DNA from 4 places in the Allobosea sp. GW823-FHT02B03 genome. Region 4 is predicted to be linked to each of the others. Evidence: predicted binding sites of a transcription regulator. Region 4 holds the regulator's gene; each other region holds the start of a gene.
What was found. The regulator PhoB, encoded in region 4, activates phosphate uptake and scavenging genes when phosphate is short. The targets are predictions, from matches to a motif close to TGTCATNNANCTGTCAT.
Positions count from the first base shown of each region.

Region 1 (4,207 bases), on a different contig from region 4:
GCGGCCCGACGCCGCCGGGCTCGCCCTGCTGCGCAGCGCCGCCGAGGCGATGCGGCTGACGGCGCGCGGCTACCACCGCGTGCTCAAGGTCGCCCGCACGCTCGCGGATCTCGACGGCGAGGAAAAGGTCGGGCGCATCCATCTTGCCGAGGCGCTGTCCTATCGCTCGCGGATCGATCAGGCGGCGCAGGCGGCCTGATCGCCGTTCCATGCCAAAAGGTTAACGAAATCGTTCGAACCCGCCGCAATCCGGGGCTTTGGCGCGAACCTTTCTTCAACATGGCCCTGCTATATCGGCGTCCATGGAGTCCTGGCCTGCCTTGCCTGTCGTCGTCGCAGTCGCAACCTCGCTGCTCGCCGTGCTCAGCGGCGTCGCGGCTCTCTGGCTGCTGCGCGAGCGGGGACGCGTCGTGCGCCAGGCCGCGGCGATCGCCGGCGATGTCGAGCGCCTGAACGACCGGCTCTGGGAACTGGCCGATAGCGAGGAGCGCTATCGCAGCCTGATCGAGGCGCAGGGCGATCTGATCGTCCGGCGCAGCGAAGGCCGGATCGTCTATGCCAATGCCGCCTATGCGGCGCTGCTCGGCCTCGACGAGAGTGCGGCCATCGGCAGCTTGCATCGGCCACAGGTCCGCATCACCCGGCCGGCCCAGGCCTTGGCGGACGGTGTCCGCATCTTCGACGAGTGCATCGAAACCGAGGCTGGCGAACGCTGGATCTCCTGGGTCGAGACCGTCGTTCCGGTCGCGGCGGGGCAGGCCGTGCTGCAGCGCGTCGGTCGCGACATCAGCGCCCGCATCGCCGGCGAGCGCGCGCTTGAGGAGGCGCGCAGCCGGGCGGAGGAGGCGAGTGCCGCCAAGTCACGCTTCCTCGCTACGGTCAGCCACGAATTCCGAACCCCGCTCAACGGCATTCTCGGCATGGCCGACCTGCTCGGCGACACCAGGCTCGAGCCGGAGCAGGCGACCTATGTCCGGGCGCTGCGCACTTCGGGCGAGGCGCTGCTCGGCCTGGTCGACGGTATTCTCGACTTCGCCAAGGTCGAGGCCGGAAAGCTCGAACTGGCGGACGATCCTTTCGATCTTGCTCTGCTGATCGAGGACGTGACCGAACTGATGGCGCCGCGCGCCCAGGCCAAGGGCATCGAGGTCTCGGCCCTGCTCGCCGCCGACCTGCCGCAGTTCATCCGCGGCGACGCCGAGCGCCTGCGCCAGATCCTGCTCAATCTCGTCGGCAATGCCGTGAAGTTCACCGAACGCGGCGGAGTCGGCATCCGGGCGGAGCGCAATGGCGAGGCGATCCTCGTCGCGGTCGCCGATACCGGCCCCGGCATTCCCGCCGAGCGTCTCGAGAGCATTTTCGAGGAATTTGAACAGGTCGAATCCGCGGGCGTGCCGACGACGGGCGGGACAGGGCTCGGGCTCGCCATTGCGCGCCGGCTGGCAGCGGCGATGGGCGGCACGATTCAGGTTGAAAGCACGTTGGGGCAGGGCGCGACCTTCAGGCTGAGCCTGCCGCTTCGTGCGGTTGCAGGGGCAGCCCCTGCAGCCGAAGGGCCGGACTGGCGCGGCAAGCGTCTGCTGGTCGCCTCCGGAGCCCCCTTCAGCGCCGGCCATCTCGCCGAGCTGGCCCGGCGTCACGGCGCCACCGTCATCCTCGCTGCCGATCGGCAGGCCGCGCTCGCCCGACTGAAAGAGGACGCCGCGCTGACGGCGGTACTGGTCGACCGGGCATTGCCCGGCGGCGATGTCGAGGTACTGGCCGAGGTGGCAAGGCAAGCAGGCGTCGCCGAGATCGTCATCATGCTGTCGCCGGCCGAGCGCCGCGGCTACGGCTCGCCCTTCACGGCAGGGTTCACCGGCTTCCTGGTCAAGCCGGTCCGTGCCCGCTCGCTGCAGGAGCGCCTCGGGGCGACACGGCGCCCGCCGGAGACCGCGGCCACGGCCAACCGTGTGGCGACGCCGGAGGTCGCAAACGGGCTACAGGTGCTGGTTGCCGAGGACAATGAGATCAACGCGCTGCTGGTGACGCGGACGCTGGAGCATTTCGGCTGCGTGCCGACCTGGGCGCGTGATGGTAGTGAGGCGATTCGCCTGGCCGAGGCAGCCCTTGCCGGGCAGCGGCCGGCCTTCGATCTCGCCTTGCTCGACATCCGGATGCCGGTCCTCGACGGCATCGCCGTGGCCCGTCGCATCCGCGCGGCGGAACGTGCGCGGGGGGCTGCCCGCCTGCCGATCCTGGCGGTGACCGCGAATACCTCCGACGAGGATCGGCGCGCGGCACTCGCGGGCGGCATGGATGATTGTCTGGCTAAGCCGCTTTCGCGCGACGCTCTGCGCGCCTGGGTGGAAAAGCTTGCCGGGGCCGCAAAGACGTCCGCGCGTTCCGCCTGAGGCCATCGACCGCGCCGGGCGATGTCGCAAAGGGGGTCGCCATCGCGTTGCCGATCGGCTATCTCTTGGTCATATCTCTGTCGTAGTTCTGTCGCGATCCCGTTAGACGTTCGGCGCAGTGGTGTCATGCGCCTAGCCGAGGCCTCACAGGGATAAGACCGCAAATGGCGTTCGACGTTCTCCTAGGTCTCCGCCAGCCGGCAAAGCAGAAGCCGGGAGCCTTGCCGCAGCGTGGCAGATTCTCGCCTTTCGGGCTGATGGCAGGTGCCAGGCAGCGCAGTGTCTTTTCCTATCCAGGCCCCGATGCGCTGTCGGGGACTCTCGGCCGTTCGGGCTCGCTTGAGGTCCGTCTGGCGCGCGGCCCGCGCGAGATCTGGCGGGCGCAGCGCCTGCGCTACCGCGTCTTCTACCAGGAGATGTCGGCGAAGCCCGATGTCGTCTCGCGCATGTTCCGGCGCGATGCCGACCGGTTCGATGCCTCCTGCGACCATCTCTTGGTCATAGATCACGCCGCGCGGGGCCGCTTCGGCGGCATAAAGCCCAAGGTCGTCGGCACCTACCGGTTGATGCGCGAGCAGGCGGCCTGGCGGCTCGGCGGCTTCTACAGCCAGTCGGAATTCGACATCGAGCCGATGATCGCGCGCCATCCCGAGTTGCGCTTCCTCGAGCTCGGCCGTTCCTGCGTGCTCAAGCCCTACCGCACCAAGAAGACGGTGGAGTTGCTCTGGCACGGCATCTGGGCCTATGTCCGCCACCATCGCATCGACGCCATGTTCGGCTGCGCCAGCTTTGACGGCGTCGACCCCGATACGCTGGCGCTGCCGCTCTCCTTCCTGCACCATCACGCCACCGCTCAGGGCGAATGGCGCGTCGTCGCCAAGCCGGAGCGTTATGTGGCGATGGACCGCCTGCCTGCCGGCATGGTCGACGCCAAGGCTGCGCTGAAGAGCCTGCCGCCGCTGGTGAAGGGCTATCTGCGCCTCGGCGCCCGCTTCGGCGCCGGCGCCGTGATCGACCGCCAGTTCGGCACGACCGACGTGCTGGTGATCGTGCCGGTTGCCTCGATCGACCAGCGCTATCTCGATTATCTCGACGGCGAGGCCGGGCGCTACGCCGCCTGAGGCGATTCTATTCACCGTTCGCCGCGAGGTCGCGCAGCGCCTGGCGGTACTCCGGATAACGGAAGCTGTAGCCGAGTTCGCGTTTCACCAGCGCGTTCGAGACCCGCTTGTTCTCGCCATAGAAGCTTGCCGCCATTGGCGAGAGCTTGGCCGGATCGAAGGGCGTTTCCGGCGGTGGCGCCAGCCCGGCGAGTTCGGCAGCGAAGCTGATCACGTCCTGCGGCGGCGCCGGCTCGTCGTCGGTGACGTTGTAGATCGCGCCGGGCTGCGGCTTGCCGAGCGAGGCCAGCAGCACCCCGGCGATGTCGTCGACATGGATGCGGTTGAAGACCTGGCCGGGCTTGATCAGCCGGTTTGCGGTGCCGGCGCGCAATTTGGTGATGGCGTTGCGGCTCGGCCCATAGATGCCGGAGAGCCGGAAGATCTGCACCGGCTTGCCGCTGCGCTCGCCCAGAGAGAGCCAATCGCGCTCGATGTCGAGGCGCTGGCGCGAGCGCCGGCTGGTCGGCCGCGCTTCGGCAGTCTCGTCGATCCAGGCGCCACCATGGTCGCCATAGACGCCGATCGTCGAGAGATAGCCGATCCAGCGCAGATTGGGGGCCGCCGCGAGCCTGTCGGCCAACGTCCGCAGTACGGGGTCGCCCTCCTCGTCGGGCTGGACCGAGACGAGCACGGCATCGGCTTCCGCGAGCG
Region 1 is NZ_JBXAJY010000007.1:252,300-256,506, reverse strand. It holds gene AC1REK_RS24045 (YifB family Mg chelatase-like AAA ATPase) at 1-199, shown strand, start outside; gene AC1REK_RS24040 (ATP-binding protein) at 321-2,393, shown strand; gene olsB (l-ornithine N(alpha)-acyltransferase) at 2,558-3,514, shown strand; gene AC1REK_RS24030 (SDR family oxidoreductase) at 3,522-4,207, opposite strand, start outside.
Region 1: a site for PhoB is predicted at 2,472-2,488, ahead of olsB (l-ornithine N(alpha)-acyltransferase). Genes of this name have one in related genera too.

Region 2 (4,207 bases), on a different contig from region 4:
TCCGGCGATCGAGGTCGTCGGCCTGCGCGAGGGCCATGACGACGAGGGCCAGAACTACCGGCAGACCAAGACCCTGCTGGCGCAACATCCGGACCTCGCCGGCATCTACAATATCGGCGGCGCCGCCGAGGGCATCGGCCGGGCCCTGAAGGAGGCCGGGCGCCAGCATGATGTCGTCTTCGTCGGCCACGGCCTGACGCCCGACACCCGGGCGCTGCTGATAGACGGCACCATGGATGCGGTGATCACCCAGCACCCGCAGGCGACGCTGATGACCTGCGTCTCGATCTTCGCCAATCTCCGCGCCAGGCGCCCAGCGACCGAGGGCACGAGCCGGCCGAGCACCGAGATCGTGCTCCGCGAGAACCTGCCCTGAGGCTCGCGGTGCCTCGCCGCCCTCAGCGCCCGGTCAGGAAGTAGCCGGACAGGAAATAGGCCGCGGCCGAGATCGCGCCGGCCGCCGGCATCGTGACGATCCAGGCGAAGACGATGCCGCGCGCCACGCCCCAGCGCACCGCCGCCATCCGGCGAGCGGCGCCGACGCCGATGATCGCGCCGGTGATGGTGTGCGTCGTCGAGACGGGGATGCCGAGATAGGTTGCCATGAACAGGGTGATCGCCCCGCCGGTCTCGGCGCAGAAGCCCTGCTGCGGCGTCAGCCTGGTGATCTTCGAGCCCATGGTGTGGACGATGCGCCAGCCGCCGCAGAGCGTGCCGAGCGCCATCGCCGCCTGGCAGGAGATCACCACCCAGAACGGCACCGAGAAGGTGTCGCCCATCATTCCGTGCGAAAACAGCAGCACGGCGATGATGCCCATCGTCTTCTGCGCGTCATTGGCGCCATGGCCGAGCGAGTACAGCGAGGCGGAGACGAATTGCAGGGCCCGGAAGGTGCTGTCGGCCTTGATCGGCGCGACTTTGAGGAAGCTCCAGGAGACGATCAGGACGAGCAGCAGCGCCAGCGCGAAGCCGATCGCCGGCGACATGAAGATCGCGACGAAGGTCTTGCCCAGCCCCCACCAGACGATCGAGGAGAAGCCCGCCTTGGCGAGACCCGCCCCGACGAGACCGCCGATCAGCGCATGCGAGGAGCTCGACGGAATGCCGGCGATCCAGGTCAGCACGTTCCAGGCGATCGCGCCGGTCAGCGCCCCGAAGATCACCCGGTCGTCGACGATCGCCGCCTGGATGATGCCCGAGCCGACGGTCTGGGCGACATGCAGCCCGAAGAACATGAAGGCGATGAAGTTGAAGAAGGCGGCCCAGAACACCGCCCATTGCGGCGCCAGCACCCGCGTCGAGACGATGGTGGCGATCGAATTCGCTGCGTCGTGCAGGCCGTTCAGGAAGTCGAACAGCAGCGCGACGGCGATCAGGAAGATCAGGGCGGTGGCGACGCTCGAAAGGTCCACGGCGCGTGCCGCCTAGAGATGTTCGAGCACGATGCGGCTGACCCGCTTGGCGACGTCCTCGAGCCGGTCGACCACCTTCTCAAGATGGTCGTAGATCTCGGCACCGACGATGAAGCCCATGGCGTCGCCGCTCCGATGCGCCCGAAATAGCGCCTTCAGGCCGTCGCCATGGATTTCGTCGGAATGCTCCTCGATCGCGCCGATCTCTTTGGAGAGGGCTCCGATCGCGATCGCATGCTTCTTGATGTCCCGCAGCATCGGCAGCAGGACGGCGACACGCTCCGAAGCCTGCACGATCACCGCGCCGAGCTCTGCCATGCCGGGCTCGAAAGCCTCGACCTCGTAGAGCGCGATCGCCTTGGCGGTCTTCTTCATCTGGTCGATGGCATCGTCCATCGAGCCGATCAGCTCTTCGATGTCGCCGCGGTCGAACGGGGTGATGAAGCTGCGCCCCGTCTCCAGCATGACCTCGCCGGCGACCTCGTCGGCCAGATCCTCCTGCTTGAAGATCTCGGCACAGCCAGCCTCGACCGGCATCCGCCCGGAGAGCAGCGCATCCAGCGCCTTCGCCCCGGCCACCAGCGGGACCGCATGCGCCTCGAACAGATCGAAGAACTTGGGTTCTTTCGGAAGCAGCTTCTGGAACCAGCCGAGCACCGCGCACCTCGTCGTGATCGCACGGCCAGCCTCGCCGCCCTCGTCGCAGCGAAAAACAAGCCGAATTGCCGGCAGCTTGTGTGACAGTTTCGTGACTGCCGCAACTGCATGCTGCGCTGTCTCACCGGTTCTTTCGCCTTGCCGCCCTGTGTGGAGCGAATGGGCTACCTCGCCGGAGCAAGGCCCGCAGGGGCCAAAGCACCCTCCCTTGCGTCATCTTGAATTGGCAAGCTTTGCGCGAAGGCGCATAGCTGTCGCGGCTGGCGGGGCCTTGAAGGGAGGACTGGCCATGCACGCGATCGTCAGAGCCTATTCCGGCAAGGGCGCCAAGGAGCTGTTCGACCTGCTTGAAAAGCGCAAGGCCGAGGTCGAGCAGTTGATGCGGGCGGTGACGGGCTTCTCGAACTACGCACTGATCCGAACCGCAGATGGCGGGGTTTCCGTCACTGTCTGCAAGGATAAGGCCGGCACCGATGAAAGCCTCAAGAAGGCGAAGGAGTGGATCAAGGAGCACGCCGCCAATACCGGCGTCGGCGCTCCCACCGTCCTGGAAGGCGCGGTCCTCCTGCACGTGAAGTGAGGCGGCGCCAGACGACCGAGGGGCCGCCGCCGGCGGCCCTTTCTCTCGCCGAGCGGTCGCGTTGCCGATCTATGCGGGCCGATTTCCCGGCTATATGACGGTTCGATGAGCCGCCGCGCCCTTTCTCTCTGGCTTGCCCTTTCCGTCTTCGGCTGGCTCGCCGCCGGGCCGGCGGAGGCGCGCCGCGTCCAGGTCATCACCTCGTTCCCACCGTCCTTCTTCGAGCCGTTCCGCACCGCCTTCCGCACCCGCCATCCCGACATCGCCGTCGAGATCGTCCAGCGCAAGACGACCGCAGCGCTCGCCGACATCCACGCCCAGAAGCGGCCGGAGACCGATCTGTTCTGGGCCTCCGCGCCCGATGCCTTCGAGCTTCTGAAGCAGGCCGGGCTGCTGGCGCAGCTGCAGCCGCGCGCGACCGGCGCGCCCGAGACCATCGCCGGCTACCCGGTCAACGACCCCGCCGGCCGCTATCTCGGCTTCGCCATTTCCGGCTACGGGCTGGTCTACAACCCCGGTTATCTCGCAGCCCGCAATCTGCCGGTGCCGCGCAACTGGTCCGATCTAGCCGCCCCCGCCTATGCCGGCCATATCGGCCTGACCTCGCCGGCCCGGTCCGGCACCACCCATCTGATGGTCGAGGCATTGCTGCAATCGCTCGGCTGGGAGCGCGGCTGGGCGCTCTGGTCGGCGATCGGCGGCAATCTCGCGACGCTCACCGCGCGCAGCTTCGGCGTCACCGCCGGCGTCGCGCGCGGCCGCTTCGGCATCGGCATCTCCATCGATTTCCTGACGGATTCCGGCGCCGCCGAAGGCGAGGCCAACCGTTTCGTACTGCCCGAGGAAACCCTGTTCGCGCCGGCCAGCATCGCACGCCTCGCAACCTCGCCCAATCCCAAGGAGGCCGAGCTCTTCGTCGACTTTGTCCTCTCACCGGAAGGCCAGAGGCTGCTGCGCGAGCCGAAGATCGGCCGCCTCGCCGTCTCCCCGGCCGCCTATGGGCCGGACGAGACGCCGCCGCATCTCTCGGACACTGCAGGCCTGTTCAGTAAGACCCGCTTCGATGCCGGCCTGTCGGCCAGCCGCTACGAGCTCGTCAACATCATCTTCGACGAGTGGATCACCTTCCGCCGCGCCGAGCATGCAAGGCTCTGGCGCAGCCTCCAGGCGATGGAGGCTGCCCTGCTCAGCCATCCCGATGAGCAGACCGCCCGGCTCCTGACCCAGGCCCGCGCCGCCCTGACCCGCCCGCCCGTCACCGCCGCCGAGCTGGAGCAGCCGGAGCGCTTCCGCAATCTCGTGCGCGTCCCGCGCGGCATCGCCGCACCCGAAGCGCAGGCCCGGATCGAGGCGCAGATCCGCGGCGCCATCGCCAGCCATGCCGCGGAGGCTGCCGATGCGCTGCGCCGGGCGACCGAGCGGCTTGCCGCCGTCGGCTGGACCGGCGGCGAGGACGGTCTCTCCGGAGGGCGGCCGTGAGACGCTTCTGGTCCGGCAGGCGCTTCGGCATAGGCGGCCGCCTGATCGCCGCTTTCCTCGGGGTCGGGCTGTTCGCCGT
Region 2 is NZ_JBXAJY010000002.1:941,408-945,614, forward strand. It holds gene AC1REK_RS09550 (LacI family DNA-binding transcriptional regulator) at 1-376, shown strand, start outside; gene AC1REK_RS09555 (inorganic phosphate transporter) at 399-1,412, opposite strand; gene AC1REK_RS09560 (DUF47 domain-containing protein) at 1,425-2,069, opposite strand; gene AC1REK_RS09565 (hypothetical protein) at 2,359-2,649, shown strand; gene AC1REK_RS09570 (ABC transporter substrate-binding protein) at 2,755-4,128, shown strand; gene AC1REK_RS09575 (ATP-binding protein) at 4,125-4,207, shown strand, end outside.
Region 2: a site for PhoB is predicted at 2,150-2,166, ahead of AC1REK_RS09560 (DUF47 domain-containing protein). Genes of this name have one in related genera too.

Region 3 (4,207 bases), on a different contig from region 4:
CTCGATGACCTATTCGGCGATCCCCGTGCTGAGGCAGGACCGGGCGCGCTGGGCGGAGTGGGGCGCGCTGATCTCGTCCTCGGCCTATGACAAGCGCCAGGGGCCGGCCGCCGGCAAGACCGGCGCCACGGTCGGCATGGCGATGACCGAGACGCAGGGCGGCTCGGATCTCCGCCAGACCCAGACCATCGCCTATGACAATCGCGACGGCACCTATTCACTGCACGGCAGCAAATGGTTCTTCTCGGTGCCGCATTCGGACGTCTTCCTGACGCTGGCCAGGACGGATGAGGGGATTTCCTGTTTCGTGGTGCCAGGCTGGCTGCCCGACGGGGCGCGCAACGGTATCGCGATCCAGCGCCTGAAGGACAAATGCGGCAACCGCTCGAATGCCTCCTCCGAGGTCGAGTTCAGAGGGGCGATCGGCCATATGCTCGGCGATCCCGGCAGGGGCCTGCGGACCGGGCTTTCGATGAACCACAATACAAGGCTCGACATTGCCGCGGCCTCGGCCGGGCTGATGCGGCAGGCGGTGATGCTCGCCGGCCATCACGCCCAGCACCGCACCGCCTTCCAACGCCTCTTGATCGACCAGCCGATCATGCAGAACGTGATCGCCGATCTCGCCATCGAGGCGGAGGCCGCGGCCTGGCTCGCGTTTAGGCTGTTCGCCGCGGTCGACCGGCAGGAGCAGTCCGAGAGTGAAAAGCTGCTGGCGCGGATCGGCGCGCCCCTGGCGAAGTACTGGGTGGCGAAACGCACGCCAGCGGTGATCGTCGAGGCGCTGGAATGCCATGGCGGCAACGGCTTCATAGAGGAGAGCCCGATGGCGCGGCACTATCGCGAGGCGCCGCTCAACTCGGTCTGGGAAGGCTCGGGCAATGTCATCTGCCTCGACTTGCTGCGCTCGCTCGAGCGCGAGCCGGGCTCGCTGCAGGCGCTGCTCAAGGAATTGCACGCGGTTTCGGGCCAGGACCGGCGCTATGACGCGGCACTGCAGGCGCTGGAGGGCGATCTGCCCGAACTCATCCGCCATGAAGGGCAAGCGCGCCGGCTGACCGAGCGGCTGGCGCTGATGCTGCAGGGCGCGCTGCTGCTCCGCCACGCGCCGCATGCGATCGCGGACGCCTTCGTCGCGACGCGGCTCGCCGGGCGCTGGTCCGGCCATTTCGGCGATCTGCCGCATGGCGTGGATGCCGCGGCCCTGGCGCGAAGGGCGGTGCCCGAGATTTGAGGCTCGGACAGCGCGGGGAACCCTCTCCTGTAACGAGAGGGCAGGGTGAGGTGTCGGAGATTTGACTAGTTCCGCGAGCGTTCACCGCGCGGTCAGGTTCAGGCCAATGTTTTCAGTCCGAACACCTCACCCCTACCCCTCTCCTTCCAGGAGAGGGGTTCCCGCGCTTCATTCCCGAGGGAGACGTTCGTTCAACCCACTTCAGGCGCGAAATTCATCGCGACGCCGTTGATGCAGTAACGCAGGCCGGTGGGCGGGGGGCCGTCGGGGAAGACATGGCCGAGATGGCCGCCGCAATTGGCGCAGTGCACCTCGACCCGGTGCATGCCGAAGCTATAGTCCTCGCTCTCCTCGACCGAGCCCTGGAGCGGCTGGTCGAAGCTCGGCCAGCCGGTGCCGCTCTCGAACTTCTTGCCGGCCTTGAACAGCGGCTGGTCGCAGCCGGCGCAGGAGAAGGTGCCGGCGCGCTTCTCGAAGTTCAGGGCACAGGAGCCGGCGCGCTCGGTGCCGTGGCCACGCAGCACGTAATACTGCTCGGGCGTCAGCTTCTCGCGCCATTCGGCGTCGCTGAGCTGGAAGGGGAATTCGCGCTCCGGCTTCCCCGTCTTGGCGAACATGTCCATCAGGCCCATGCAAGGCTCCTTTCCGCGCTGTCTCATCGGGAGTGTGGCGCGAGATATGGGGATTTGTCTTCCTGATTTCAGGGGGGCGGCGCGTCGCCCGCTTCGCGTTCGCGTTCGGCCGAGACCGAGTTCTTCTCCGGCGGCTTCCCGCGTCACCCAACCGTCACGCGACTCCTCTAGTCGGCTCGCCATCGCAATCGTGACATCGAGGCAGGCGTGACGCAGACGGTCAGGGCGGTCAAGCGCAACACCAGCCTCGGGCTCAACAATGCGGTCCATCGCAGCAAGGCGCTGTCGCGCGCCGGGCTCCTGGAGCGGATGTTCACGCTCGCCTTCTCCGGCCTCGTCTACCCGCAGATCTGGGAGGACCCGGTCGTCGACATGGAGGCGCTGGCGCTGCAACCGGGCGACCATCTGGTCGCGATCGCCTCGGGCTCCTGCAACATCCTGTCCTATCTCACCGCCGACCCGGCCAGGATCAGCGCCGTCGACCTCAACGGTGCCCATATCGCGCTCGGCCACCTCAAGCTCGCGGCGTTGGCCGAGATCGAGGACCAGCCGACCTTCCGGCGTTTCTTCGGCGAGGCACAGTCCAAGGCCAATGTCGCGCTCTATGACCGCGCCATCGCGCCGCGGCTCGACGCGGTCAGTCGCGCCTATTGGGAAGGGCGGAGCCTGACCGGGCGGCGGCGGATCGAGGCGTTCGCCCGCAATTTCTACCGCCACAGCCTGCTCGGTCGCTTCATCGGCGCCGGTCATTTCCTCGGCCGCCGGCTCGGCTGTGATCCGCGGATCATGCTGGAGGCGAAGTCGATGGAGGAACAGCGGGCGCTGTTCGAGGCCCATCTCGCGCCGGTCTTCGAGAAGAGACTGGTGCGTTGGCTGGTGCGCCAGCCGGCCTCGCTTTACGGGCTCGGCATCCCGCCGGCGCAATATGAGGCGCTGGCGGCCGATGGCGATGCCGGCATACGCAGCGTGCTGCGCCACCGGCTGGAGCGACTGGCCTGCGGCTTCGATCTCAAGACCAATTACTTCGCCTGGCAGGCTTTCGGCCGCGGCTATGGACCGGGGCCAGATGCTTCCGTCCCGCCCTATCTCGAGCCGCGCCATTTCGAGACGGTGCGGGCTCGTGCCGGCCGGGTCGGCTACCATCAGGGCTCGGTCACCGCCTATCTCGCGCAGCAGCCGGCGGCGAGCTGCAATGGCTACGTGCTGCTCGATGCGCAGGACTGGATGAACGACGCCGAGCTGACGGCGCTGTGGTCTCAGATCACCCGCACGGCGGCGCCAGGCGCGCGGGTGATCTTCCGCACCGCCGCCGATGAGCGCCTGCTGCCGGGGCGGGTGCCGGACGCGATCCTGTCGCAGTGGCAGTATCACGAGATGCGCAGCCGCGAGCTCGGCGCGCGCGATCGCTCATCGATCTATGGTGCCTTCCATCTCTATACGCAGGGCGGGGCGCAGGCGTGAGCGCGGTCCGGCAAAGCGAGGATGCAGCCGGGCTGATGGACCGGATGTACCGCTTCCAGCGGCACATCTACGACGCGACCCGCAAGTTCTACCTGCTTGGCCGCGACGGGCTGGTCGACCGCCTTCAGCCTCCGATGGACGGCAGCGTGCTCGAGATTGGCTGCGGCACTGGCCGCAACCTGATCAGGATCGCCCGCGCCTATCCCCAGGCGCGCTGCTACGGGCTCGACGTCTCCGAGGAGATGCTCGCGACGGCGCGCCAGCAGGTGGCAAAGGCCGGTCTTTCCGGCCGCATCACCCTGAGGCAGGCCGATGCGACGAGTTTCGATCCGCAGACGTTGTTCGGCCGGGCTGATTTCGACCGAGTCGTGATCTCCTATGCCCTGTCGATGATCCCTCCTTGGCGCGCGGTGCTCGCGCGGGCGCTGTCGACGCTGGCGCCGGGCGGTTCGCTCCACATCGTCGACTTCGGCGATCAGGCGCATCTGCCGGCGCCGTTCAAGGCGCTGCTGAACCGCTGGCTGGCGCTGTTTCATGTCACGCCGCGACCTGACCTCGCCGCCGAACTTGAGCAGCTCTGCACCGAGAGCGACGCGAGTGGCAGCACGCGGCGGCTTTATGGCGGCTATGCCGTGCAAGGGCTCGCGACCCGGCGAGGTTGAGCCATCTGGACGGCGCCGCCCTTGGCCTGATACGCCATCGCGATGAGCGAAACGCAGGATCAGGCTGGGCCCTCGGAGCGTTTCGAACGCACCTGCGACCGTCTGCGCCAGCTCTATCACGGCCGGACCCCGGCGGCGCTGCGCTTCCAGTTCGCGACGCTGATCGTCGATCTCCTGATCATCGGGTTTTTCATCGCGACGCCGCTGCTGCGCGGCAA
Region 3 is NZ_JBXAJY010000002.1:482,337-486,543, reverse strand. It holds gene AC1REK_RS07250 (acyl-CoA dehydrogenase family protein) at 1-1,234, shown strand, start outside; gene msrB (peptide-methionine (R)-S-oxide reductase MsrB) at 1,426-1,857, opposite strand; gene AC1REK_RS07240 (BtaA family protein) at 2,074-3,327, shown strand; gene AC1REK_RS07235 (class I SAM-dependent methyltransferase) at 3,372-3,989, shown strand; gene AC1REK_RS07230 (ion channel) at 4,032-4,207, shown strand, end outside.
Region 3: a site for PhoB is predicted at 2,008-2,024, ahead of AC1REK_RS07240 (BtaA family protein). Genes of this name have one in related genera too.

Region 4 (4,207 bases):
GGCGTCGCGCTCGGCATCATCGCGATCCCGGTCATCGTGCGCACCACCGAGGATATGCTGCGCCTCGTCCCGGCGCCGCTGCGCGAGGCTGGCTCGGCCCTCGGCGCCCCGCCTTCGGTGGTGATCACCGCGATCACCTGGCGGGCGGCGAAGTCCGGCATGGTCACCGGCATCCTGCTGGCGCTGGCGCGCATTGCCGGCGAGACCGCGCCGCTGCTCTTCACCGCGCTGAACAACAATTTCTGGTTCTCGCCGACGCTGGTCGGCGGCGTCTCCAACCTGCCCGTGACGATCTATCAGTTCGCCTCGGCCCCTTACGAGAACTGGCAGCAGCTCGCCTGGGCCGGTTCGCTGATCATCACCGTCTCGATCCTTTTGCTCTCGCTTATCGCCCGGCGCATCGTGCGCGGCGGCAAGTGAGCACCACGCCCGATCGGAAGGAACATGTCGATGCTCTCGACCCTGGAACTCAGCCCGCAGGTCCTCGACGCCCAGGCGCCGATCCGGATCGCGGTGAAGAACCTCGATTTCTACTATGGCGAGCACAAGGCGCTGAAGAACGTCAATCTCAGCTTCCGTGACCGCCATGTCACCGCGCTGATCGGCCCCTCCGGCTGCGGCAAGTCGACCCTGCTGCGCATCTTCAACCGGATCTACTCGCTCTATCCGGAGCAGCGCGCCACCGGCGAGGTGCTGCTCGACGGCCGCAACGTCATCTCCAACGATGTCGACGTCAACGAGCTGCGCTCGCGCATCGGCATGGTCTTCCAGAAGCCGACGCCGTTCCCGATGTCGATCTACGACAATGTCGCCTTCGGCATCCGTCTCTACGAGAAGCCGCCGAAGTCGGAGCTCGACGACCGCGTCGAGGGTGCGCTGCGCCGCTCCGCTCTCTGGGACGAGGTCAAGGACAAGCTGAAGAGCTCCGGCATGGGCCTCTCCGGCGGCCAACAGCAGCGCCTCTGCATCGCCCGCACCATCGCCCAGAAGCCCGAGGTCATCCTGTTCGACGAACCGACCTCGGCGCTCGATCCGATCTCGACCGGCAAGATCGAGGACCTGCTGGAGCAGCTGAAGAGCGACTTCACCATCGTCATCGTCACCCACAACATGCAGCAGGCGGCGCGCGTCTCGCAGTACACCGCCTTCATGTATCTCGGCGAGGTCGTCGAGTTCGACGCGACCAACACCATCTTCATGAACCCCAACAAGAAGCAGACGCAGGACTACGTCACCGGCCGCTTCGGCTGACGCCCGCAAGTCCGCTCGCTCCCGCCACAGGATCCGCCCCGATGTCCGATCATATCGTCCGTTCCTATGATGCCGACCTCGAAGGGCTGCGCCGCAGCCTGGCCGAGATGGGCGGCATGTCCGAGCGCATGCTCGGCGATTCCACCGTGGCGCTGGTGCGCCGCGACACCGCGCTGGCGCAGAAGGTCATCACCGCCGACCAGCGGCTCGACAACCTCCAGCGCGATGTCGAGGAAAAAGCGGTGCTGACCATCGCCCGCCGCCAGCCGCTCGCCAACGATCTGCGCGAGCTGATCTCGGCGATCCGCATCGCTGCCGACATCGAGCGCGTCGGCGATCTCGCGAAGAACATCGCCAAGCGTGCGGTCGCGATCTCCGGCCAGTTCTCGCCGCCGCACCGCGCCGTGGTCGGGCTCGAGCATATGAGCCGCCTGGTGCAGGCTCAGCTCAAGGATGTGCTCGACGCCTATGCCGCCAGCAACGAGCAGAAGGCGATGGAGGTCTGGCGCCGCGACGACGAGATCGACGCGCTCTACACCTCGCTCTTCCGCGAGCTCCTGACCTATATGATGGAAGATCCGCGCAACATCACCTTCTGCACGCATCTCCTGTTCTGCGCCAAGAACGTCGAGCGCATCGGCGACCACACCACCAATATCGCCGAGACGATCCACTACCTGATCACCGGCCAGTCGGTGGAAGAGAGCCGTCCCAAGCTCGACACCACCAACATCCTGGTCGACCTGCCCGCAGCCAATGGCTGAGCGGACGGGCGCCTGAGCGGAGGCCGGACATGCCTGCACGCATCCTGATCGTCGAGGACGAGGAGCCGCTGACCCTGCTGCTCCGCTACAATCTCGAGGCCGAGGGCTTCGAGGTCGACAGCGTCGCGCGCGGCGACGATGCCGAGCTGCATCTGCGCGATCATACGCCCGATCTCGTCCTGCTCGACTGGATGCTGCCCGGCCTTTCCGGCATCGAGCTCTGCAGGCGGCTGCGCGCCCGGCGCGACACCGAGCGCGTGCCGATCATCATGCTGACGGCGCGCGGCGAGGAGACCGAGCGGGTGCGCGGCCTCGCCACCGGCGCCGACGATTATGTCGTCAAGCCGTTCTCGCTGCCGGAGCTGATCGCCCGCATCCAGGCGCTGCTGCGCCGGGTCAAGCCCGGCCATGTCGTCGGCATGCTGACGGCCGGCGATCTCGAGCTCGACCGGACGACACGGCGGGTGCGCCGCGGCGGCGCCGAGCTGCATCTCGGCCCGACCGAGTTCCGCCTGCTCGAATTCCTGATGCAGGCCCCAGGCCGGGTCTATTCGCGGGCCCAGCTGCTCGACGCCGTCTGGGGGCGCGACGTCTATATCGATGAGCGCACCGTCGACGTTCATGTCGGGCGCCTGCGCAAGGCGATCACCCCCGACGACGCCAAGGATCCGCTGCGCACCGTGCGCGGCGCCGGCTACGCCTTCGACGAGACCTTCGCCCGCGGCTGAGGCTTCAGCGCGGCGCGGCGACGATCACCGCCGCGCCCGCGAGACACAGCACCGCCCCAGCCAGATCGAAGCGATCCGGCGGGACCTTCTCGACCAGCCACATCCAGCCCAGCGACGCGACGATGTAGACCCCGCCATAGGCGGCAAAGGCGCGCCCGGCGGCGGCGCTGTCGATCAGCGTCAGGAGCCAGGCGAAGAGCGCCAGGGCGAGGAGCCCCGGCAGCAGCCACCAGGCCGATTTGCCGAGCTTGAGCCAGGCCCAGAAGGTGAAGCAGCCGGCGATTTCGGCCAGCGCGGCCCCCAGATAGATCGCGAAACCGGTCATGGCGCTTCGGCCAGCCGGGCAAAGACCGGGCGGTAGGCTTCCGAGGCCAGCGGCGACAGAGCGCTGGCATCGGCGAAGGCGAACCAGCGGATCTCGCTATGCTCGTCATTGGCGATAGTTGGATCGCCGCCATCCCAGCCTGTGACGCTGAACAGATGCCACAGGGCCGGCGAGACGCCGTCGCTCTCCGTCGTCTCGATCGTGGTGAAGTGCGCGAATGTGGTCGGCGTGATGCCGATCTCCTCCTGCAATTCGCGGATCAGGGCCTGATCGGCCGTTTCGCCGGGCTCGACATGCCCGCCGATCGTGTCCCAGCAGGATGGCCGGTTCCGGCGATGCGATGCCCTCAGCCCGAGCAGGACGCGTCCGCCCCGGATCGGCAGGGCGCAGGCATATTCGACAGGGCCCGCGGTTTCGTCGGCGCGCATCGGCGTCTCTCCCACCAATAGAAAAGCCGGCCCGAAGGCCGGCTTTGATGGCTCGATCGGCTCCTGCCGGATCAGGCGCGCACCTTGCGGTCGCGGCGCCGATCCGTTGCCGGCTGGTAGGCGATGCGGGCGTGATAGCCGCAATAGGGCATGCCGGTCAGCGAGCGGCCGCCGCAGAAGCGGAACTCAGGCGAGGTCGGGTCGCCCATCGGCCAGCGGCACATGTATTCGCGCAGGTCCATGATGGTGACGCGCTCGGAGAACGGGATCACCACCTCCTCGGCGGGAGCCGGGACGTGCTCGGCTTCCGGCTCCGCCTCGATCTCCGGGACGAATTGCGGGGCGAGCGCGGTGTTGCCGCGGGTCATGCCGCCACCGCCCGCAGCCGGGCTGGCCATCGGATGCGCCGGCGGACGGGTCGCGGGTTTGCGCGGGCGCGGCGCGGCCGAGCCGGGATTCTTGGCGCGGCCCGAAAGGCCGAGACGGTGGACCTTGCCGATGACAGCATTGCGGGTGACGTTGCCGAGTTCGCCGGCGATCTGGCTGGCGCTCAGGCCGTCATTCCAGAGCTTCTTGAGCAGTTCGACGCGTTCGTCGGTCCAGGCTCCAGCTTCGCTCATCGATTTCACCTGTCTTCGTCATGCCTTGCCGATAGCGGGCGAGGCATAGGGAAAGATCATGGCGGAATCCGATATCGGCAGCGTCCGTCGG
Region 4 is NZ_JBXAJY010000006.1:438,228-442,434, reverse strand. It holds gene pstA (phosphate ABC transporter permease PstA) at 1-420, shown strand, start outside; gene pstB (phosphate ABC transporter ATP-binding protein PstB) at 445-1,251, shown strand; gene phoU (phosphate signaling complex protein PhoU) at 1,293-2,015, shown strand; gene phoB (phosphate regulon transcriptional regulator PhoB) at 2,045-2,743, shown strand; gene AC1REK_RS22245 (YnfA family protein) at 2,748-3,068, opposite strand; gene AC1REK_RS22240 (NUDIX hydrolase) at 3,065-3,496, opposite strand; gene AC1REK_RS22235 (GcrA family cell cycle regulator) at 3,568-4,116, opposite strand.